Regions from separate parts of the Thauera sp. WH-1 genome, predicted to be linked through region 2. Evidence: predicted binding sites of a transcription regulator. Region 2 holds the regulator's gene; the other holds the start of a gene.
The links. The regulator HrcA, encoded in region 2, represses chaperone genes, less so after heat shock. The targets are predictions, from matches to a motif close to TNTTAGCACTCNNNGNCNNNGAGTGCTAANA.
Positions count from the first base shown of each region.

Region 1: a site for HrcA is predicted at 3,122-3,152, ahead of groES (co-chaperone GroES). Genes of this name have one in related genera too.

Region 1 is NZ_JBLQGP010000001.1:67,582-77,080, reverse strand. Features, by position in the region: gene ACMV5O_RS00360 (phosphoribosyltransferase) at 1-311, shown strand, start outside; gene ACMV5O_RS00355 (glycine zipper domain-containing protein) at 506-835, opposite strand; gene ACMV5O_RS00350 (Lon-insertion domain-containing protein) at 1,084-3,003, opposite strand; gene groES (co-chaperone GroES) at 3,267-3,557, shown strand; gene groL (chaperonin GroEL) at 3,610-5,259, shown strand; gene ACMV5O_RS00335 (response regulator transcription factor) at 5,604-6,290, shown strand; gene ACMV5O_RS00330 (sensor histidine kinase N-terminal domain-containing protein) at 6,265-7,761, shown strand; tRNA gene ACMV5O_RS00325 (tRNA-Phe) at 7,871-7,946, shown strand; gene hemA (glutamyl-tRNA reductase) at 8,091-9,347, shown strand; gene prfA (peptide chain release factor 1) at 9,406-9,499, shown strand, end outside.
Region 2 is NZ_JBLQGP010000020.1:24,338-33,836, reverse strand. Features, by position in the region: gene recN (DNA repair protein RecN) at 1-1,655, opposite strand, end outside; gene ACMV5O_RS17190 (NAD kinase) at 1,782-2,663, opposite strand; gene hrcA (heat-inducible transcriptional repressor HrcA) at 2,819-3,847, shown strand; gene hemH (ferrochelatase) at 3,909-5,006, shown strand; gene ACMV5O_RS17175 (serine/threonine protein kinase) at 5,056-6,417, opposite strand; gene ACMV5O_RS17170 (TRZ/ATZ family hydrolase) at 6,667-7,986, shown strand; gene ACMV5O_RS17165 (OmpA family protein) at 8,086-8,790, shown strand; gene ubiG (bifunctional 2-polyprenyl-6-hydroxyphenol methylase/3-demethylubiquinol 3-O-methyltransferase UbiG) at 8,939-9,499, shown strand, end outside.

The DNA.
Region 1 (9,499 bases), on a different contig from region 2:
CGCCGGTCGATCCCCGCGGGCGGGTGGTGATCGTCGTCGATGACGGTCTCGCCACCGGCGCCACCATGGTCGCCGCGCTGCATGCGGTGCGGGCCCAGTCGCCGCAGCGGTTGATCTGCGCGCTGCCGGTTGCAGCGCCCGACAGCCTGGCGTGGGTCGAGCCCTATGCCGATGAGGTGGTATGCCTCGACAAGCCCCGGGGCTTTCGCGCCGTTGGCCAGTTCTACCAGCACTTCGAGCAGGTCGAGGACGGGGAGGTGGTTGCCTGCCTGCGCCGCTTCACCGGGCGCCCCGCGAGCGGTGGCGCATGATCGGCGGCGCACAGGGACGCGATGCTGCGCGGCAGACCGCCGGGCTTGCGCGCGAGGTGGCGCGGCTGCGGCCGCGGGCTTGCGTCAAGGGGTGAGGACGGGCGCGGCAGAAGGCTGGTGCGAGGGCGGCCGGGGCAGGCCGCAACGGTGGTGAGGAGCACGGCGCGCGGCGCGCGGCCGCGGACCGGTCGTGCTCAGCAGCGGCCTTTCTTGGCCTGGCCCGGTGGGCAGAAGTCGCTGCCGCGGTAGCGACGGCCGTCCTCGTGGTAGTAGCCGCGCTCTTCGTAACGTACGCCGTCGCGGTGGCGACGGCCATCGCGCTCATTGTCGTAGCCGACTGCGGCGCCGACGCCACCGCCGAGGGCGCCGCCGATGATCGCGCCTTCGCGGCCGCCGACGGCTTCGCCGATCAATGCACCGGTGGCGCCACCCACGGCTCCGCCGAGGGCGGTCGAGCCGCCGGCGTGTGCAGCACCGGCGACGGAAAGGGCGAGGAGGGCAGCGGCGAGGAGTCGGGTCTTCATGGGGCGAGGTTCCGTTCTTGTTGGACGGCCGCGATCTTAAGCGGCGCTCGGCGCGACTGTCGAATGCGACTTGTCAGAGAATGTTGCCCTTCGAATGGCGCCGGGGCGCGCCGCTTGACGAGGGCGGGAGCGGGCTTGCCCGCGGAATGAGCCTGCCTGTGCCAGACGCGATGCGCCGCCTCGCCCTCGCGGCCCGGCGATGGCTCGGTGCCGCTGGCGCTTGCCGTGGCCAGCGAAGGCCTTCGTGATCATTCATCCCCTGATGACGACGTTGCGCTGCCGGCGCACTCGTTGCGGTCCTTGTGGTCGCTGCCGAAGGCGCGGCGCAGCTGTGCGAGCCGCTTCAGCCCGGCGATCGCCCGCCCGTTGACCGAGTCCTCCGCCATCGTCCCGTCGGCGGCCGGCGTGCCGGCGGGCAGGCCGGTGAGCAGCTCGAGCGCTTCGTCCACATCGGCCACCGCCCAGATGGTGAAGCGGCCGGCCCGCACGGCGTCTGCCACTTCCTGGCGCAGCATCAGGTTGCACGCGTTGGCTTGCGGGATCAGTACGCCTTGTTCGCCGTCCAGTCCGCGTGCCTCGCACAGCTCGAAGAAGCCTTCGATCTTCTCGTTGATGCCGCCTACCGGCTGCACCACGCCGAACTGGTTGACCGAGCCCGTCACCGCGCGCGCCTGTGACAGCGGCACGCGCGCCAATGCCGACAGCAGGGCGCACAGTTCGGCGAGCGAGGCGCTGTCGCCCTCGACGCCGCCGTAGGACTGCTCGAACACCAGGCTCGCCTTCAGCGACAGCGGCATCAGCCAGCCGAAGCGTGCGGCGAGGAAGGCGGACAGGATCAGCACACCCTTGGAATGGATCGGCCCGGCCAGTTTGACCTCGCGCTCGATGTCGATGATCTCGCCTTCGCCGACGCGCACCGTGGCGGTGATGCGCACCGGATGGGCGAAGCTGCCGTCGCCGAGCGGCACCACGGCAAGCCCATTGACCTGGCCGACGTGGCTGCCGCTGCTGTCGACCAGCCACTGGCCGCGCAGGATCGCGTCCTGGTGGGCAAGGCGCAGGCGTTCGTGGCGGCGGCGGTGGGCGGCGAGCGCCGCCTCGACATGCTCGCGCTCGATCAGCGCCGAACCGGCCGCGGCGGCGAAGTGTTCGGCCTCGTGCATGCGATCGTCGAGCGGCTGGGTCTGGGTGCTGAGGCGCTCGGCATCCCCAGCCAGGCGCGCGGCGTGCTCGATGAGGCGCGCCACGGCGCCGGCCGACAAGGGGCGCAGCCCCTCGCGGCGGGCGAGGGTGGCGAACAGGCGGGCGTAGCGCGCGGCGCGCAGGGATTCGCCGCTGGCGAGGATGTCGCGATGCACCGCGTCGAGGTGATCGAGCACGGCGGGCAGGTCGGCATGGCGCGCCTTGAGCTCGTCGATCATGTGCGCGACGGTGGCGCCGAGCGCATCCTGGCCGGCTTCGCGGATGCGGTTCTGCAGCTCCCGACGCCAGCGTGGAAACTCCGCCATCAGGTGCTGCATGCGATCGTGCAGCAGTCGGATGTGCTCGCCGAGTTCCTTCTGGCGCGCCTCCGGGAGCTGGTCGAACTCCTCCTTGGTGAGGGTGTCGTCCTCGCCCTTCATCGGCACGAAGGCGAAGCCATGCGGGGTGCGCAACAGGGCGACGCCGCGCGCGCGGGCCTCGTCGCCGAGTTCGCGCAGCGCCTGTTCCTCGCGCTGCTTGGCCTCGTCCTGCAGCGCTTCGAGCCGGGCGCGGTAGTCGTCGCTCTCGAACACCGCGCCGATGGCGGGGATCAGCTCCTCGACGAAGCGGTTCATGTCGTCGCGCAGGCCGGGCCCGCGGCCGCAGGGCAGGCGCAGGATGCGGGGCTGGGAAGGGTGGCCGAAGTTCCACACATAGCACCAGTCGGCGGCCCCGCCGCCCTGGCCGCGCTCGGCCTCGAGCAGGTGGCTGACGATGGCGTGGCGTCCGCTGCCCGTGTCGCCGAGCACGAACAGGTTGTAGCCCTCGTGCGGGATGTCGAGCGCCAGACGGATCGCTTCGACCGCGCGCGGATGCAGCAGCTCGGTGTCGGCGTCGGCAAGCTCGGCGGTGGTCGCGAAGCCAAGCCCTGCCGGGTCGCAGGGGCTATGGAGCCGCTCGGGTGGCAAGGCGGGGGCGGGGCACATCGGCGTGGCCTCTTCGGTGTTGTAGGCAGAGGATAAACCGACAGCCCGTTCGGGGCACGGGCGCCAAATGCAGGCGACGAAAAAATCGCCCCTTGAAATCCCCGAGGGGCGTCCCTATTATTAGCACTCGTTGGCAGTGAGTGCTAACAAGCTTCCAGGCCCCGTTCGAGCGGGCCGCGGAAGCGCACTGCGAATTTGCCCCGCGGGCCGAGCCCGCAAGTCTATCAACCCAAGCAGTTGAATCCTGGATAGGAGAGAACTCAATGAAGATTCGTCCCCTGCACGATCGCGTGATCGTCAAGCGTCTGGAAGCCGAGCGCAAGACCGCCAGCGGCATCGTGATCCCGGACAGCGCCGGCGAGAAGCCCGATCAGGGCGAGGTCCTGGCTGTCGGCAACGGCAAGATCCTGGACGACGGCAAGGTCCGTCCGATGGCCGTCAAGGTGGGCGACAAGGTGCTGTTCGGCAAGTATGCCGGCCAGACCGTGAAGGTCGAAGGCGAAGAGCTCCTCGTGATGCGCGAGGAAGACATCATGGGCGTGGTCGAGGCCTGAGCCTCCCCCGCACCAATCAACGCTAATCGAAACAATTCAGGAGTTCTGAAGAATGGCAGCTAAAGAAGTCAAGTTTGGTGATTCCGCCCGCGAGCGCATGGTCGCCGGCATCAACATCCTGGCCAACGCGGTCAAGGTGACCCTGGGCCCGAAGGGTCGCAACGTGGTGCTCGAGCGCTCCTTCGGCGCCCCCACCGTGACCAAGGACGGTGTGTCCGTCGCCAAGGAAATCGAGCTGAAGGACAAGTTCGAGAACATGGGCGCGCAGATGGTCAAGGAAGTCGCTTCCAAGACCTCCGACATCGCCGGTGACGGCACCACCACTGCCACCGTGCTGGCGCAGTCGATCGTGCGCGAAGGCATGAAGTACGTCGCCGCCGGCATGAACCCGATGGACCTCAAGCGCGGCATCGACAAGGCCGTCATCGCCACCATCGAAGAGCTGAAGAAGCTGTCGAAGCCGTGCTCGACGAACAAGGAAATCGCCCAGGTCGGCTCGATCTCGGCCAACTCCGACAGCGACATCGGCGAGATCATCGCCCGTGCGATGGACAAGGTCGGCAAGGAAGGCGTGATTACCGTCGAGGACGGCAAGTCGCTGCAGAACGAACTCGACGTCGTCGAGGGCATGCAGTTCGACCGCGGCTACCTGTCGCCCTACTTCATCAACAACCCGGACAAGCAGGTTGCCATCCTCGAGCAGCCCTTCGTCCTGCTGTTCGACAAGAAGATCTCCAACATCCGTGACCTGCTGCCGGTGCTCGAGCAAGTCGCCAAGTCGGGCCGTCCGCTACTGATCATCGCCGAGGACGTCGAAGGCGAAGCGCTCGCCACCCTGGTGGTGAACAACATCCGCGGCATCCTCAAGACCTGCGCCGTCAAGGCCCCGGGCTTCGGCGACCGTCGCAAGGCCATGCTCGAAGACATCGCCATCCTCACCGGCGGCCAGGTCATTGCCGAGGAAGTCGGCCTGACCCTCGAGAAGGCCACCCTGGACGACCTCGGCCAGGCTGCGCGCATCGAGATCGGCAAGGAAAACACCATCATCATCGACGGCGCCGGCCAGGCCGAGCGCATCGAAGCCCGCGTCAAGCAGATCCGCGTGCAGATCGAGGAAGCGACCTCCGACTACGACCGCGAGAAGCTGCAGGAGCGCGTCGCCAAGCTGGCGGGCGGTGTTGCGGTGATCAAGGTCGGCGCCGCCACCGAAGTCGAGATGAAGGAGAAGAAGGCCCGCGTCGAGGACGCCCTGCACGCCACCCGCGCGGCAGTGGAAGAGGGCATCGTCCCGGGCGGCGGCGTTGCGCTGCTGCGCGCCCGTGCTGCACTGGGCGAACTCAAGGGCGACAACCACGACCAGGACGCCGGCATCAAGATCGTGCTGCGCGCGATGGAGCAGCCGCTGCGCGAGATCGTCGCCAACGCGGGTGACGAGCCGAGCGTGGTGGTGAACAAGGTGGTCGAAGGTTCGGGCAACTACGGCTTCAACGCCGCCACCGGCGAGTACGGCGACATGGTCGAGATGGGTGTGCTGGACCCGACCAAGGTCACCCGCACCGCGCTGCAGAACGCCGCGTCCGTCGCCGGCCTGATGCTGACCACCGACTGCATGGTCGGCGAGCTGGCCGAAGACAAGCCGGCCGGTGGCATGCCCGACATGGGCGGCATGGGCGGCATGGGCGGCATGGGCATGGGCATGTAATTCGCCCGGCCGCGATCCGGCACCGCCGGGTCGCACCTGCAGCATCGTCAATCGGCCCCGCTTCGGCGGGGCCGATTGCGTTCACGGCGGCGGTCGACGCCAGGTGCGCGCCGACGACGGCGTTGCCGCGTGCGTGTGCATCGCCCTGCGCGAAGCGTGGCGAAGCGTGGGATAATCCAACAGTTCGTGGGGAAGAAAAGTCGGCGGGGAGCGTGCGCGCGTTGGTCACAGCCTCCCCGGAACGGTGCCGCGCGAGCGGCAGCATTCCCCGGGGCCGAGCAAAAGGAGAACAGCGGCTCCACTCTAGGCAGGCTCGCTTACATTTCACTTACATCCTCGACCCTATGCGTATTCTGTTGGCGGAAGACGATCCGGTGATTGCCGACGGCATCTGCCGGGCCCTGCGGCGTGGCGGCTATGCGGTGGATCACGTGGCCGATGGCGCCGAGGCCGATGCCGCGCTGGCAACCCAGTCGTATGACCTGCTCATCCTCGATCTGGGCCTGCCGCGCATGAACGGCATCGACGTGCTCAAGCGCCTGCGCGCGCGCAAGTCGGTGCAGCCGGTGCTGATCCTGACCGCGCAGGACGGCGTGGACGACCGCGTGCGCGGCCTCGATGCCGGTGCCGACGACTACCTGACCAAGCCCTTCGCGCTGCCCGAGCTCGAGGCCCGCGTGCGTGCGCTCACCCGCCGCGGCACCGGCCAGCCGCGCTGCATCGAGATCGGCCAGCTCAGCTACGATCAGGCCGACCGCGTGGTCAAGATCGGCGGCCAGCTGGTCGATCTGTCGGCGCGCGAGATCGGCTTGCTCGAGGTCTTCCTGCTACGCGTCGGGCGCCTGGTGAGCAAGGACCAGTTGGTGGACCACCTGTGCGGCTGGGGCGAGGAGGTGTCGAGCAATGCGATCGAGGTGTACGTACACCGCTTGCGCAAGAAGCTCGAGGACAGCGGCGTGCGGATCGTGACCGTGCGCGGCCTGGGGTACTGCCTGGAAAACCCCGATGCTGCCCCTGCGGCGAAAGTCTGAGAAGGCGAGTTCACCGCGCAAGGCTTCGTCGCGCAAGTCGGCGCCGCCAAACTCGCTGTTCGGCGAGATCCTCGACTGGATGCTCGCGCCCCTGCTGTTCCTGTGGCCGATCTCGATCATCGTCACCCACAACGTTGCCGACAACATCGCCAACCAGCCCTATGACCTGGCGCTGGCCGACAGCGTGCGCGCGCTGGCGCGCCTGGTGTCGGTGCAGGAGGGCGAGGTCGTGGTGCACTTTCCGGCGCCGCCGCGGGCGCTGTTCCGTGCCGACCAGGACGATGCGGTGTACTTCCAGGTCGCCGACGACAAGGGCGTCATCGTCACCGGCGACGCCGAGATCCTGCCCGCGCCGATGCCTCCGTCGCTGCTGGGCGAGGAGGTTCTGTTCCGCGACGAGCTGATCCATGGCGAGGACGTGCGGGTGGCCTACCGCTTCCTGCGCCCCGAGCCGTCGATGCCCGACCTGCTGGTGCAGGTGCAGGTGGCGGAGACGCGCAACAAGCGCACCGATCTGGCCTCGCGCGTCGTCACCGGCGTGCTGCTGCCGCAGTTCGCCATCATTCCGCTGGCGGTCATTCTGGTATGGGTGGGGTTGAGCCGTGGCATTGCGCCGCTCAACCGGCTGCAAAGCCTGATCCGCCGCCGCCGCCCCACCGACCTGTCGCCGGTCGCCCCGGCGAGCGTGCCCGAGGAGGTGCGGCCGCTGATCGTCGCCTTCAACGACATGATGACGCGTCTGGAGGAGAACCTGCAGGCGCAGCAGCGCTTCATTGCCGACGCCGCCCATCAGATGCGCACCCCGCTCACCGGCCTGAAGATGCAGACCGACCTGGCGATGCACGAGACCGATCCCGAGCAGTTGCGCGAATCGCTGGCGCGCATCGCCGAGAGCACCGACCGCGCCGCGCACCTGATCAACCAGCTGCTGTCGCTGGCGCGCGCCGAGGCGAGCTTCGAGAAGCTGTACACCGTCGAGCCGATCAGCCTCGACGCGGTGGTGCGTGAGGTGGCGCTCGAACTTTATCCGCGCGCCCAGGCCAAGCAGATCGACCTCGGCGTCGAGGCCGGTGAGACCGAGCTGATGATCGAAGGCAATCCGGTCCTGCTGCGCGAGATGGTCAAGAACCTGATCGACAACGCGGTGAAGTACACCCCGCGTGGCGGCCGCGTGACCGCCCGCACGCGCTTTGCAGGCTCGCCCATCCTGGAAGTGGAGGACACCGGCCCCGGCATCCCCGATGCAGACCGCGAGCGCGTGTTCGAGCGCTTCTACCGCGTGCTGGGCAGCGGTGTCGACGGCTCCGGCCTCGGTCTGCCGATCGTGCGTGAGATTGCCGAGCTGCATCGCGCCACGGTCACCCTCGACGCCAACCCGGCCGGCCAGGGCACGCTCGCGCGCGTGGTCTTCCCGCGCAGCAACCTGCAGCCGCCGCCGATCGTGCAGGGCGATCATTACCCGCTGGGCTGAAGCGGGTGCGCATGGCCGCTACGGGGTGGGAGGCGAAGCGGCCTGAATGCCAGTTACTTGAATTTTCTTTTGACACGCTCGGGGTTTTCACTATAATGGCGACCTCGTTGGCCAGTTAGCTCAGTTGGTAGAGCAGCGGATTGAAAATCCGCGTGTCCGTGGTTCGATTCCGCGACTGGCCACCAAAGCACACCCAGACGGGCCGACCTTGTGTCGGCCCGTTTGCTTTCGGGGCCTCGGTTCGGGTCAGAAGTGGCTGATTCTGCTCAAGTTTTGACGCTGTTTCGCGATGCTATAATGCGCCACGCCCAGAAGGACCCGTTTTCCGCATGCAACTCTTCGCCCTTGGCCTGAACCACCACACCGCGCCGCTCGCGATCCGCGAGCGCGTGGCGTTCCAGCCCGAGCGGCTGGATCAGGCCCTGCATGGCCTGGCGCATGCCGATTCGGTGCGCGAGGCGGCGATCCTGTCCACCTGTAATCGCACCGAGCTCTACTTCGCGGCCGAGCAGCCGCAGCATGCGGCCGACTGGCTGGCGCGCTTTCACCACCTGCCGCTGACCGAGGTGTCGCCCTACCTGTATTCCTACCCGCAGCGCGACGCCATCCGCCATGTCTTCCGCGTCGCCAGCGGGCTCGACTCGATGGTCATCGGCGAGCCGCAGATCCTCGGCCAGGTCAAGGACGCGGTGCGCCACGCCGAAGAGGCGGGCACGATGGGCGTGCTGCTGCACAAGCTGTTCCAGAACACCTTCGCAGTGGCCAAGGAAGTGCGCTCGACCACCGCCATCGGCGCCAACACAGTGTCGATGGCCGCGGCGGCGGTGCACCTGACGGCGCGCATCTTCGAGCGCGTCTCCGACCAGCATGTGCTGTTCATCGGCGCCGGCGAGATGATCGAGCTCTGTGCCGCGCACTTCGGTGGCGCCAGGCCCAAGTCGATGACCGTGGCCAACCGCACCGAGGAGCGCGCCCGGGCGCTCGCCAACCGCTTCGGCGCGAGCACCATGCGCATCGACCAGATCGGCGAGGCGCTGCCGCGCTTCGACGTGGTCGTGTCCTGTACGGCCGCGCCGCTGCCGATCGTGGGTCTGGGCATGGTCGAACGCGCGGTCAAGGCCCGCCGCCACCGCCCGATGGTGATGGTCGACCTCGCCGTGCCGCGCGACATCGAACCCGAGATTTCCGAGCTCGACGACATCTTCCTGTACACCGTCGACGATCTTGCCCAGGTCGTCGAGGCGGGCATGGAGTCGCGCCAGCAGGCGGTGGTCGAGGCCGAGCAGATCATCGACACGCGGGTCGACGGCTTCCTGCACTGGATGTCGGCGCGCGATGCGGTGCCGGCGATCCGTGCCCTGCGCGAGCATGCCGAAGCGCTGCGTCAGGCCGAGCTCGAACGCGCGGTGCGCCTGCTGGCCAAGGGCGAGGACCCGCAGCGCGTGCTCGACGCCTTGTCGCACGGCCTCACCAACAAGCTGATGCACGGCCCCACCCGCTTCCTCAACCAGGCTGAGGGCGAGCACAAGGCCGAGGCCGGCCGGGTGGTGCGCGAGCTCTTCAACCTGTCCCGCGACCACCACTAGGGCCCTGGCTTGCGCCCGGCCGCCCGCGCGGGCGGCGTGTGCGCATCCGCTCATCACGATGAAGCAGAGCATTCGCGACAAACTCGAACACCTCGCCAACCGGCTCGAAGAGCTCGATCGCGCGCTCGCGGCCGAGGACGCGGCGCACGACA
Region 2 (9,499 bases):
CAGCGTTGCCCGAGCATCTCCGCCGCGTGCTCGCGCGTGGTCGCGGTGATGCTGACACCGCCGAGCATGCGCGCGATCTCTTCCAGCCGGCCTTCGCCATCGAGCGCAAGCACCTCGCTCAGGGTCTCGCCCGCCTGCTCGCGCTTCGCGATGCGCCACTGCCAGTCGGCACAGGCTGCGACCTGCGGCAGGTGGGTCACGCACAAGACCTGACGGTCCTTGCCGAGCCGGCCCAGCAGCTTGCCGACGATCTCGGCCACGCGGCCGCCGATGCCGACATCGACCTCGTCGAAGATCAGCGTCGGCACTGCGGAGTCGCGACTGCTCATGACCTGAATCGCCAGCCCGATGCGTGACAGCTCTCCTCCCGAAGCCACCTTGGCCATGCTGCGCAGTGCCTGCCCGGGGTTGGCCGCAACCCTGAACTCCACGGTCTCCACCCCGCCTGGCGCCGCGTCGCAAGACTCGAGCGCGACCTCGAAACGCCCGCCCGTCATGGCCAGCGTCTGCATGGCATCGGTGATCTCGTCGGACAGTCGCCGCGCGGCCGGTGCCCGCATTGCGCTCAGGCGTGCGGCGGCGGCATCGAAGGCTGCGCGTGCGGCGCCCTCTTCCTGCGCCAGCCGCTGCGGATCCGCGGTCGCCTCGAGGGTGGCGAGGCGCGCCGCCCACTGCTCACGCAGTTCGGGCAATTGCTCAGGGGCGACACGGTACTTGCGCGCCATGTCCATCACCGCGGCAATCCGCTGCTCGACCTCGGCGAGGCGCTGCGGATCGAGATCCAGGCGGTCACGATAGCGACGCAGCGCATGCAGCGCCTCATCCGCCTGGATGGCTGCCGCCGACAGCAACTCACGCACGTCCGCCAGCCCGGCGTCGTAATCGGCGAGTGCCGCCATGCGGCTGTCGAGATGGCGCAGGATCGAACACACGGCCATGTCCCCCTCGCCGAGCGCGGCGAGCGTTTCGTCCGCGCCCTCGATCAGGCCGGCCGCATGCGAAAGGCGGCTGTGCTCGAGGTTGGTCTCCTCCCATTCGCCGGCATCGAAGCCGAGTTCGTCGAGCTCGCGCAGTTGCCAGGCAAGGAGTTCGCGCTCGCGTTCCGAGCTTGCCGAATCGGCCTCGGCCTCGCGCCGCAGGCGCACGAGGCGCTGCCATTCGCGATGCAGCCCCCCCACCTCGGCCGCCACGTCGACGGCGCCCGCATAGGCGTCGAGCAAGGCGCGTTGCGCGTCGGCGCGCAACAGGGCGTGATGGGCGTGCTGGCCATGGATGTCGGCAAGCCATTCGCCTGCGGCACGCAGTTGCGCCAGCGTCACCGTGCTGCCGTTGATCCAGGCGCGGCTGCGCCCGCCGGCGTCGATCGTGCGGCGCAGGATGACCACACCCTCATCCGAGGGCAGGTCCTGCTCGCGCAGCCAGGCGAGCAGGCTGCCCTCTGCGGGCAGATCAAACTCCGCCGCGACGTCGGCGCGTTCGCGCCCGGCACGCACCATCGCCGCTTCGCCACGCCCCCCCAGGGCCAGGCCCAGCGCATCGAGCAGGATCGATTTGCCGGCGCCGGTCTCGCCGGTGAGCGCGCCAAAGCCGGCCTGGAACTCCAGCTCGAGGCGATCGACGATGACAAAGTCGCGGATGGTGAGACTGCGCAGCATGGCGGATTCGGCAGGTTGAAGGTCTGGAGGACTTGGAGGTCGCCGCCCGTTGAGGCCGGGCGAGGCAGCCGATTGGGGCGAGGGATGGACCCTGGCGCCCATCCCTTCGCCGGCACGGACGACGGATCAGTTGCGCGGCGTTGCACTCCAGTGCAGCTTCTGGCGCAGCATGGCGAAATAGCTGTAGCCCTCGGGATGCAACAGGCGCAGGGAGCGCGATGAACGCGACAGCCGTACGCAGTCGCCGGCGCGCAGATCGAAGCGCGTCTGGCCATCGAAATGCACCCGGGCGTCCTGCGGCGGGAGCAACTCGATGTCGATGCGGCAGGACGAAGGCAGGGTGATCGGGCGCGCCGTCAAGGCATGCGGGCACAGCGGGACGAGTGCGATGCCCCCCACGCTCGGATGCAGGATCGGGCCATTGGCCGACAACGCGTAGGCGGTCGAGCCGGTCGGCGTGGACACGATCATGCCGTCGGAACGCTGCGTATAGACGAATTCGCCATCGATCGACAGATCGAACTCGATCATGCGCCCGAGGTCGCCCTTGTTCACCACCACGTCGTTGAGCGCCAGGGTGTGGAACACGCGCACGCCAGCGCGCAGGATCTCGGCGTCGAGCATGAAGCGCGTCTCTTCGCTGTAGCGTCCCGACAACATCTCGCCGAGGCGCTCGCAGGCGTCGGCGCGCGAGATGTCGGTGAGAAAGCCCAGGCGCCCCAGATTGACGCCGACCAGTGGCACGCCGTGTTCGATCAGGCGACGCGCGCTGTGCAGCATGCTGCCATCGCCTCCGATAATCACCGCAAGATCGGCCTCGGCGCCGATGTGCTCGTAACTGGCGACGGGAAAATCCGGCGCGCCGCCGATTGAACTCGCCGTACCTTGCTCGATCAACACCTGCAGGCCGCGTTCACGCAGGAAACGTGCGATGGTCAACACCGACTCGGCAACGTCGGGACTCTGGTATTTGCCGATCAGGGCAAGGGTGCGGAACTCGGTGCTCATGAGCGCGGATTAAACCACAATCATGCAGCGCGCTGGCATCGCCACACAGTCGTTCCACCTTGTGCCACTCGCCCGGCGCAAGCTCGCGCCGGGCAGTGTCGTGCACGCTCACCCACCGCAATCCACTTCAATTCGCAGTATAGTTTGCGACTGCCATGAACTCGCTCGACGCACGCTCCCAGATCCTGCTGAAAACCCTGATCGAACGCTACATCGCGGACGGTCAGCCCGTTGGCTCACGCGCTCTGTCGCGCTACTCCGGCCTGGAGCTTTCGCCCGCGACCGTACGCAACGTGATGAGCGACCTCGAGGAGATGGGCTTCATCGCCAGTCCGCACACCTCGGCGGGGCGGATCCCAACCGCACTGGGCTACCGTTTCTTCGTCGACTCCTTGCTCACCGTGCAGCCGCTGGAGAACGCCCGGGTGCGTGCCCTCGAGGGTCAGTTGGTGCCCGATCAGCCGCAACGCCTGCTCAACTCGGCCTCGCACCTGCTGTCGGAACTCACCCAGTTTGCCGGCATCGTCGTCGCGCCGCGCAAGGATGCGGTGCGCATCCGCCAGTTCGAGTTCATCAGCCTCGCCGAAAACCGCGTGCTGCTGATCATCGTCACCACGGCGGGCGATGTGCAGAACCGCATCCTCATCACCCGCCGCGCGTACACGACGGGCGAATTGAGCGGCGCCGCGACCTACCTCAACGAACACTTCGCCGGCCTGTCCTTCGACGAGATCCGCCACCGCCTCACCGACGAACTGCGCCAGCTGCGCAGCGACATGACCGAGCTGATGACCGCCACCGTCGACGCCGGCAGCCAGGCCGCCGAGGAAAACGCAACGCGTTACGTCATCTCGGGCGAGACCAACCTGCTCGACGTCGAAGACCTGTCCTCGAACATGTCGCGCCTGCGCGAGCTGTTCAAGCTCTTCGAGCAGCGCACCGGTCTGATGCAGCTGCTCGACCTGTCCAAACGCGCCGAGGGCGTGCAGATCTTCATCGGCGGCGAATCCGGCCTCGCCCCGCTCGATGGCTGCAGCGTGATCACCGCGCCCTACGAGGTCGATGGCCGCATCGTCGGCTCGCTCGGCGTCATCGGCCCCACGCGCATGGCCTACGACCGCGTGATCCCGATCGTCGACATCACGGCCCGCCTGCTGTCGAACGCCCTGTCCTCGAATCACTGAACATCAACGCACGGGGCGAGGGCTTGCGCCGGCCCCGGCTGCGCCCCTGCAAAGGACCCCGATGCCCCGTTACTGGACCGAACCCCCGTTCAAGCATGGCACCTCGCCTCGCACCGGCGTGCTGCTGGTCAATCTCGGCACGCCCGAGGCGCCCACCGCGACCGCCCTGCGCCCCTATCTGAAGCAGTTCCTGTCCGACCCGCGGGTGGTCGAGATTCCGCGCCTCGTGTGGTGGCCCATCCTCAACGGCATCATCCTCAACACCCGCCCCAAGGCCTCGGCAAAGAAGTACGCCAGCGTGTGGATGGACGAAGGCTCGCCGCTCAAGGTCCATACCGAGCGCCAGGCCAAGCTGCTCGCCGGCTACCTGGCCAAGGCCGGCCATGACGGGCTCGACATCGCCTATGCCATGCGCTACGGCGCCCCCTCGATCGCTGACACCTTGAATGCGATGCGCAGCCGCGGCTGCACGCGCATCCTGGTGCTGCCGCTCTATCCGCAGTATTCGGCGAGCACCTCGGCCACCGTGTTCGACGAGGTCGGCCGTTGCCTCGCCCGCTGGCGCAACCAGCCCGAGATGCGTTTCGTGCGCAGCTTCCAGGACCACCCGGGCTACATCGCCGCGCTGGCGCAGAGCGTTCGTGACCACTGGGCCGTCAATGGAGCGCCCGACCGCCTGCTGCTCAGCTTCCACGGCGTGCCGCGGCGCTCGCTCGATCTGGGCGACCCCTACCACTGCGAATGTCACAAGACCGGCCGCCTGGTTGCCGAAGCACTGGGCGTCGCGCCGGAGCGCGTCATGGTCACCTTCCAGTCGCGCTTCGGCAAGGCAGAATGGCTCAAACCCTATACCCAGCCTACGCTGGAAGCGCTCGCCGCCCAGGGCGTGGGCCGGGTCGACGTGATGTGCCCCGGCTTCGTCGCGGATTGCCTCGAGACCCTCGAGGAGATTGCAATGGAGTGCAAGGAGGCCTTCCTCGAGAAAGGCGGCAAGGTCTTCCACTACATCCCCTGCCTCAACGAGCGCGACGACTGGATCCGTGCCCTGATGGAACTCACCCGTAGCCATCTCGGCAACTGGCTCGACATCCCGCCGCTGGACGCCGCCGCCAGCGCCGCCTGCCAAGCCCGCGCGCGCGCGCTCGGCGCCAAACAGTGAACGCGGGGCGCCCGGCGGCGGGGGATTCCCGATCGGACGGCAGCGCCGCTCAGGTGTCGAGCAATTGCAGGTCGAAGCCGGTCGCCGTGTGCTCGGCACGCACGGCCGGCGGCGCAGCGGCCGCCATCTGCCGGGACAGGTGCGCCAGACGCCGCACCACCACGGTCGAGATCTCGCGCCGGAAGCGCTCCAGCACCTCCTCGCTGGCCAGCGCGAGCGCAGCCGGATTCACCTCGAGGTAGCTCAGGTCCTCGAGCGACACCACGGTGAGCATGTGACGATGCTCGAGCTGATCGAGCCAGGCCTGCACGCCGAACACCTCGCCTGGGCCCAGCTCCATCACGCGGCGCCCCTCGACCGACAGCTCGATGCGCCCCTCGAGCACGATGCCGAAGCGCTGGTCGTTATCCCCCTCCCGCATCAGTGCGACCCGCGGCCCCACCTTGCGCCAGGCACAGATGCGCATGACTTCCCATAGATCGACGTCCTCGAACTCGGTGAAGAAGGCCAGTCGGCGCAACTTGCCGAAGCGCTCGGCATCGAGCGGCACGTAGTTCTCATCCAGGATCTGATAGCGCACCGCGGCCAGATCCTTGGCGAACTCGGCGCCGTTGCGGTAGCGCGAGTACAGGTCCTTCTCCAGTGCCTTGCGGATCACCGCATCCATCTGCTCGGGCACGTCGGGATTGAGCTGCGACACCGAGGGCGGGTCGGCATTGATGATCTTGTATACGAGCTGGGCCGGGTTGCTGGCGCGAAACGGCAGGCGACCGGTGAGCAGATGGAAAAGCAACACGCCGAGCGAATACAGGTCGGTCTTCTGGTTGAGCGGGTAGCCCTTGATCTGCTCCGGACTCATGTAGGCGGGCGAGCCGACCCCCATGATGAAGGTGGAGTCGGTATCCATCTTCTTGTTGATGTTCAGCGCCAGGCCGAAGTCGGTGATCTTCACGTTGTCCTCGTCGTCGACGAGGATGTTGGCCGGCTTGATGTCGCGATGGACGATGCCCTGCCTGTAGGCGTGATCGAGCGCCATGCAGCACTTGAACACGATGCCGATGGTGCGGTGGATGGGCAGCAGCTTATCGAAGCTGCAATAGCGCTCAAGCGAAGCGCCGGGAAAGTACTCCATCACCACGTAGGCCTGGGTCGGCTCGATCGACGCATCGAAGATTCGGATGATGTTGGGATGATTGAGGCGACTCGACACCACCTGCTCGGCCTTCAGCAGCTTCACCAGACGGCGGTTCCACTTGGCCTCGTCCTTGACCTTGTCGTCGAAGCGCACGTGCTTGACCGCGACCGGCCCGGGATGATCATCGCTCTCGGCAAGATAGACGATCGCGGTGGCGCCCCGACCGACCTCCCTGACGATCCTGTAGTTGCCGATACGGTTCGGAATCCGGTTCATGCGTTGGTGGGCAGTTGCAGCACTGCCATGCGGCGTGACGAATGCACTGATTGTTGCATGAACCGGTGCGTGGCAGTGAGCCTCCGCACGCCGGGCGATTTCCCGCGTGCGGCTGCCGACCCTCTGCGTCCGCCACAAACCGCATCGGGTTCGCAGCCCCGCGTGTTGTGTGCATGGCGGCCCGGATGCTTAAATCGGCCGCTGTCCTGACCCCAACCGATCCGCCCTCATCCGACCCGGAGCACCGCCTTGATCGAAACCGTCGACCTGCTCATCCACGCGCGCTGGATCGTCCCCGTCGAACCGGCCGGCGTCGTCCTTGAGGACCATACGGTCGCCGTCCGTGGCGGCAACATCGTCGCGCTGCTGCCGCGCGCCCGGGCTGCCGCGGCCTTCCGCGCCGAAAAGGTGGTCGAACTGCCCGAGCACCTGCTGATGCCCGGCCTGGTCAATCTGCACGTCCACGCCGCGATGAGCCTGATGCGCGGCATAGCCGACGACATGCCGCTGATGCGCTGGCTGCAGGAGGCGATCTGGCCCACCGAGGCGCGCCATGTATCCGCCGCCTTCGTGCGCGACGGCACCCTGCTGGCAGCGGCCGAGATGCTGCGTGGCGGCATCACCACCTGCAACGAGATGTACTTTCACCCGGAAGCCGCGGCCGAGGCCTTCTCGACGCTGGGCATGCGCGCCGTGGTCGGCGTCGTCATGCTCGAGTTTCCCACCCCCTTCGCAAGCGACGCCGACGACTATCTGCGCAAGGGCCTGGCCGCCCGCGATCGCTGGCAGACCGACCCTCTGATCGATTTCGCCATCGCCCCGCATGCGCCCTATACCGTGAGCGACGCGAGCTTCGGCCGCGCGCTGGCGATTGCCGACGAGCTTGGCCTGCCGATCCACATCCATGTGCACGAGACCACGGGCGAAATCGCCGATTCGCTTGCCGCCCACGGCATGCGCCCGCTGTCCCGACTGGCTCGGCTCGGCCTCCTCGGCGAGAACCTGATCGGCGTGCATGCCGTGCATCTGGACGACGGCGACATCGAGCTGCTCGCGCGCCACGGTTGCAGCGTGGCCCACTGCCCGACCTCGAACATGAAGCTCGCAAGCGGCATCGCCCCGCTGCCGCGCCTGCTCGAAGCCGGCATCCGCGTCGGGCTGGGCACCGACGGCGCCGCCAGCAACAACCGGCTCGACCTGCTGCAGGAGATGCGCCACGCCGCCCTGCTCGCGAAAGTGGCCAGCCACGACGCCACCGCCGTGCCCGCCCACACCGCCTTGCACATGGCGACACTCGGCGGCGCACAGGCACTGGGACTCGGCGCACGCATCGGTTCGATCGAGCCCGGCAAGGCCGCAGACCTGTGCGCAGTCAACCTTGGCAGCCTGCATTGTCGGCCCCGCTTTGATCCGGTTTCACACCTCGTCTATGTTGCCGGCCGCGAGGACGTCAGCCATGTGTGGGTAAACGGAGAAACCCGCGTGGACAAAGGCGTTCCGCTGTTGCATATTAGAGACAGCGAATTGCTGCGGCTCGCGTCGGTGTGGCAAACTAAGCTCGGTAATTGAACTGGATATACTGGTGCAACCCGACGCGAAGACGGCATAACGCACGTTTTCATTTCGTTCAGTGGCAATTCCGGCGACTCGCCCTTCAAAGAGGAAACCATGATCAAACAAACCAAGAAGCAGATGCTCATGCTGGCCGCCATCGCCTCGCTCGGCGTGTCCGCTCCCAGCGCCTTCGCGCAGGTCAACGATGTTGTCGTGGCCGGCCAGGGGGAAATCCCGTACGTCATCGACGCCCGTAACGTCGTCGCCCGTAGCGGTACCGGCCTGTGCTGGCGCACCGGTTACTGGAGCCCGGCTGCCGCCTCGACCGCGCTGGCTGGCGAGTTCCCGGTTGGTTGCGCTTGCGACGCCGACATCGTTCCGGCCGACAAATGCGTCGCCCCGGTCGCTGCCGCTGCACCGGCGCCGGCTCCGAAGCCCACCGCCGACAAGATCAAGCTGTCGGCCGACGCCCTGTTCGACTTCGACAAGGCCGTGCTGAAGCCCGAAGGCCAGGCTCGCCTGAACGAACTCGCCGCTCAGGCCAAGGACCTCAAGCTTGAAGTGATCCTCGCCGTCGGCCACACCGACCGCATCGGCTCGGCCGCTTACAACCAGCGCCTGTCCGAGCGCCGTGCCGCCGCTGTCAAGACCTACCTGGTCTCGCAGGGCGTCGACGCCAACCGCATCTACACCGAAGGCAAGGGCAAGACCCAGCCGGTGACCGGCAACCAGTGCGACAACGTTCGTGGTCGCGCTGCGCTGATCTCCTGCCTGCAGCCGGATCGTCGCGTGGAAGTGGAAGTCATCGGCTCCAAGTAATCTCGAGTCCGATGCCAGAAAAGCCCTGCTTCGGCGGGGCTTTTTCATTTGGACCGCGGCCTGCGCGGCACCCCTGGAACATTGCCCCGACCTTGCGGTCCTTTTTGGCACGCATCCCTTCGCAAACTGCAACGCGAGTCCACCGACCATGAGCACACTCAACGCCGACCCCGCCGAACTGCAGAAATTCAGTGAGCTCGCCCACCGCTGGTGGGATCCTGCCTCCGAGTTTCGCCCGCTCCACGAGATCAACCCCCTGCGGCTGGGCTGGATCAACGGCAAGGCCGAGCTTGCCGGCAAGAAGGTCCTCGACGTCGGTTGTGGTGGTGGCATCCTGGCCGAGGGCATGGCAGCGGTCGGTGCCGAGGTGACCGGCATCGACCTGTCGGAAAAGGCGCTCAGCGTGGCGCGACTGCACCTGTTCGAAAGCGGCCACAAGGTCGACTACCGCCTGGTCAGCGCCGAGGCCTTCGCCGACGAGAACCCGGCCGCCTTCGACATCGTCACCTGCATGGAAATGCTCGAACACGTGCCCGACCCCGCCAGCACCATCGCCGCCTGCGCGCGCCTGGTCAAGCCGGGCGGCCACGTGTTTTTCTCCACGCTCAACCGCAACCTCAAGTCCTATGTGTTCGCCATCATCGGTGCCGAGTACGTCCTCAAGCTGCTGCCCGCCGGCACCCACGAGTACGCCAAGTTCATCAAGCCT